DNA from 2 places in the Pseudoalteromonas sp. MER144-MNA-CIBAN-0113 genome. Region 2 is predicted to be linked to the other one. Evidence: predicted binding sites of a transcription regulator. Region 2 holds the regulator's gene; the other holds the start of a gene.
The links. Region 2 encodes NrdR, which represses ribonucleotide reductase genes. Its sites were predicted from a motif close to AAACACNANATNTNGTGTTT; they were not measured.
Positions count from the first base shown of each region.

Region 1 (2,408 bases), on a different contig from region 2:
GCTTCAAATGGTGCTGCCGCTTTATTGGCTGCTGGTTTTAAAGAAAGCTGGGCACAACAGCCGCAAGAGCAACTTTTACATGAGCTAGTTACGCAATACGCTGCCAATATTGCCACCCATACCCGATGTTTTGTAGGAATAGAGCAATTACTAATCGCACTTGATAACAAAGCAATCCCTTGGGGAATTATGACTAATAAGCCCGGATTTTTAACTGATCCTTTAGTCAAGGCGATTCCTGCATTAAAAAATGCACGTATTGTGATAAGCGGTGATACCTTAGCTGAATCTAAGCCCTCACCCCTTCCTTTACTGTATTGCGCTGAGCAAATGAGTGTAGATCCTTCGCGTTGCTTATATATAGGTGATGCGCAGCGTGACATTCAAGCAGGTAAAGCAGCCAATATGCACACCGCAACCGCACTATGGGGATATGTACCGAGTGTTGACGAGGCATTGGCTTGGAATGCGGATTTTAATTGGCACAGTCCTATAGATGCATTTAACCACATATAGTGTCATGTTAATTAATAAACACTACATCTTGTGATTGTGTTAGTTTTTACGCAAAGCTTGATGATAAAAAAAGCAGACAAAATTTATTTTTAAAAAGCGTAAATTTAATCTTTCCTTAGTTGATTTTTACAAATTTCAACTTAACCGAATGATCAAAGGTTAATGCCTACTAACACAATTGCGTTATCCCAACGTTATCCACAATCAGAGCGGTTTCTGTCCCTTGCAAAAGATCCCAGACCACACTATCTTGTGATCTCTAATTTGAACAACACCAGATATTGTGGCTAAATGTTATTCAATTAAATTCACCAAACCGGTGAAAATAACAATAAACGAATAGGCACTGCGCTTTTTTAGGTGCACGCATTGGTCAAAAATATTTAATTCCCAAGGAATACAGGCAAAGCTATGAACCAACAGTTATCTGTAAGCAAACGTGACGGTCGTAAAGAGCCACTCGATCTTGATAAGATCCATCGCGTTATTGAATGGGCCGCCGAAGGTTTAAATAACGTTTCGGTTTCACAAGTTGAACTTAAATCGCATATTCAATTTTATGACGGTATTCGTACTAAAGACATCCACGAAACGATTATTAAAGCTGCTGCGGATCAGATTTCTAAAGAATCGCCTGATTATCAGTACCTTGCTGCTCGTTTAGCTGTATTCCATTTACGTAAAAAAGCCTATGGCCAGTTTGAGCCACCGCGTCTTTTTGACCATGTTACTAACATGGTTGAACAAAAACGTTACGATGCACATTTACTCGTTGATTACACAGAGCAAGAATTAGATGAGCTAGATGCGTACTTAGATCATTCTCGCGATCTTAACTTTAGCTACGCAGCAGTAAAACAGCTTGAAGGTAAATACCTAGTTCAAAACCGTGTAACGGGTGAAATTTACGAAAGCGCGCAGTTTTTATATATCTTAGTGGCTGCAAGCTTATTCTCTGATTACCCTCGTGATACACGTATTGATTACATCAAACGTTTTTATGATGCGGTTTCATTATTTAAAATTTCTTTACCTACGCCAATTATGTCGGGCGTACGTACACCAACACGCCAGTTTAGCTCATGTGTACTGATTGAGTGTGGCGACAGCTTAGATTCAATTAATGCGACTTCATCAGCAATTGTTAAATACGTTTCTCAACGTGCTGGTATTGGTATTAATGCAGGTCGTATTCGTGCATTAGGTAGCCCTATTCGTAACGGTGAAGCGTATCACACTGGCTGTATTCCGTTTTATAAGCACTTTCAAACAGCGGTTAAAAGCTGTTCGCAAGGCGGTGTACGTGGTGGCGCAGCAACCCTTTTCTACCCGCTTTGGCATTTAGAAGTTGAAAACTTATTAGTGCTTAAAAACAACCGTGGCGTTGATGATAACCGCGTACGTCACTTAGATTACGGCGTACAGTTTAATAAACTCATGTACTCACGTTTAATTAAAGACGATTACATTACGTTATTCAGCCCCTCTGATGTGCCTGGACTTTACGATGCATTTTTTGAAGATCAAGACGAGTTTGACGCGCTATATGTAAAATATGAGCAAGACGAGTTAATTCGTAAAAAACGAATTAAAGCAATTGAGCTGTTCTCTATGTTTGCTCAAGAACGTGCTAGCACGGGTCGTATTTACTTACAAAACGTTGACCACTGTAATACACACAGTCCGTTTATCTCAAAAGTGGCTCCGATCCGTCAATCTAACTTATGTTTAGAAATTGCGTTACCAACTAAGCCTCTTAACAACGTAAATGATGAAGAAGGTGAAATTGCACTTTGTACATTATCTGCGTTTAACTTAGGCGCGATTGAGTCTTTAGATGAACTAGAAGAGTTAGCTGAGCTTGCAGTACGCGCACTTGATAACCTACTTGA
Region 1 is NZ_JBEOOG010000019.1:52,817-55,224, forward strand. Features, by position in the region: gene AAEY57_RS07275 (HAD family hydrolase) at 1-516, shown strand, start outside; gene nrdA (class 1a ribonucleoside-diphosphate reductase subunit alpha) at 928-2,408, shown strand, end outside.
Region 1: nrdA (class 1a ribonucleoside-diphosphate reductase subunit alpha) is a predicted target of NrdR. The motif match lies at 786-805, and genes of this name have one in related genera.

Region 2 (2,408 bases):
AGGGGTAAGTCTATTTTGTGAGTCAATAACAACGCGAACCGGTTGGCGCAGTGGTAAATCAGTTGGTAAAGAATACGGTAACTCTTCTGGGCGCACATTTAATTTTGCATCATCCATTAATACCGTATCGGCACCGGTTAAAATTGCACAGTTTTGTGCTCGGTATAGTTGCACATCTTGGCGCGCTGCGGGGCCAGTTATCCATTTACTTTGCCCGTTTTTAAGCGCCGTTTTACCATCTATACTTGCGGCCATTTTGCAAGTCACAAAGGGTAATCCCTGCTCCATGCGCTTAAAAAACCCAAGGTTTAATGCGCGAGCTTGCGCTTCAAGTAACCCGTAAGCGACTTCTATACCAGCATCCGCTAAAATTTTCAGACCTTTGCCTGCAACTTGCGGGTTGCTGTCAACCATTGCGGCAATCACTTTTTTAACACCGGCTGCTTTTAGCCCTTCAGCACAAGGCGGTGTTCGACCATAATGACTGCAAGGCTCTAGGGTTACATAAGCGGTTGCGCCTTTGGCATTTTCGCCAGCCATAGCCAGTGCGTTTACCTCTGCATGACCTTGGCCCGCTAACTGATGAAACCCTTCACCTATTACTTTATTGTTTTTTACGAGTACGCAGCCAACATTAGGATTAGGAGTGGTGGTAAAGCGCCCTTTTTTTGCCAGTTCAATAGCGCGAGCCATGTAGCGTTTATCATCCTCTGAAAACGAACTTTGCTTGGTCATTACTATTCCCCTAAGCGGGCTATTTCTTCACCAAATTCGCGTATATCTTCAAACGAGCGATATACAGAGGCAAATCTTACATAGGCCACTTTATCTAACTTTTTAAGCGCTTCCATAATGCACTCACCCACCAAATGGCTAGACACTTCGCGTTCGCCAGTGGCTCGCAGCTGCGATTTAATAATATTAACCACTTCGTCAACTTGTTCAGTGCTTACGGGGCGTTTTTCGAGGGCGCGAGTTAAGCCATTTAGTAACTTATCTTCATTAAACGGTTCGCGGCTGCCATCTTGCTTGATGACCCGTGGCATCACTAATTCAGCCCCTTCAAAGGTGGTAAATCGTTCGTGGCATTCATTACATTCACGACGTCTACGTACTTGGTGTCCCCCACCTACAAGGCGAGAATCAATAACTTTAGTATCTTTGGCGGTGCAAAATGGGCAATGCATAACTGTGTGTTTCCGTTTTAAAAACAAAAAATGGCCGCTATTATAGCGGCCATTATCATAACAAAAATGTATGCAGTTGTGATCTAAATTACTATTTTACTCTTGGATTAAGCGTAAACAGGTAATTTTGCACAAATTGCTTTCACTTTTTCTTTTACTTGCGCTTGTACTGACTCATCTTCGATGTTGTCTAGTACGTCACAGATCCAGCCCGCTAACTCTTTTGACTCTGCTTCTTTAAAGCCACGACGAGTGATTGCTGGTGAACCAATACGCAAACCAGAAGTAACAAATGGTGAACGAGGATCGTTCGGTACTGAGTTTTTGTTAACCGTGATATTCGCGTTACCTAGGGCAGCATCTGCATCTTTACCTGTGATATCTTTGTCGATTAAATCAAGTAAGAATAAGTGGTTGTCAGTTTTACCCGATACTACTTTGTAGCCGCGCTCTTGTAATACGGCAACCATTGCTTGTGCATTTTTAACAACTTGTGCTTGGTATGTTTTAAACTCAGGTTGAAGTGCTTCTTTAAATGCAACCGCTTTAGCAGCAATAACATGACATAAAGGACCACCTTGGCCACCTGGGAAAACAGCGCTGTTTAGCTTTTTGTAAATTTCTTCATCGCCACACGCAGAGATGATTAAACCACCGCGAGGACCCGCTAATGTTTTGTGTGTTGTGGTTGTTACAACGTGAGCAAATGGCACTGGGCTTGGGTAAACACCCGCAGCAATTAAACCTGCAACGTGCGCCATATCAACAAATAAGTAAGCACCTACTTTGTCTGCAATTTCACGGAACTTAGCCCAATCAACAATACCTGAGTATGCAGAAAAACCAGCAATGATCATTTTTGGTTTGTGCTCAAGTGCTAACGCTTCAACTTGTGCGTAATCAATTTCGCCAGTTTCTTCGTTAAGGCCATACTGAATTGCGTTGTATGTTTTACCAGAGAAGTTGACGTGTGAGCCGTGCGTTAAATGACCACCGTGCGCTAGGCTCATGCCTAATACAGTATCAAGTGGGCTTAAAAGAGCTTGGAAAACAGCAGCATTCGCTTGTGAACCGGCATGAGGCTGTACGTTTGCGTAATCTGTACCAAATAATTCATTTGCGCGGTCAATAGCAAGTTGCTCTACCACGTCTACGTGCTCACAGCCACCGTAGTAACGTTTGCCCGGGTAACCTTCAGCGTATTTGTTAGTCAGCTGAGAA
Region 2 is NZ_JBEOOG010000043.1:11,984-14,391, reverse strand. Features, by position in the region: gene ribD (bifunctional diaminohydroxyphosphoribosylaminopyrimidine deaminase/5-amino-6-(5-phosphoribosylamino)uracil reductase RibD) at 1-735, opposite strand, end outside; gene nrdR (transcriptional regulator NrdR) at 738-1,187, opposite strand; gene glyA (serine hydroxymethyltransferase) at 1,295-2,408, opposite strand, start outside.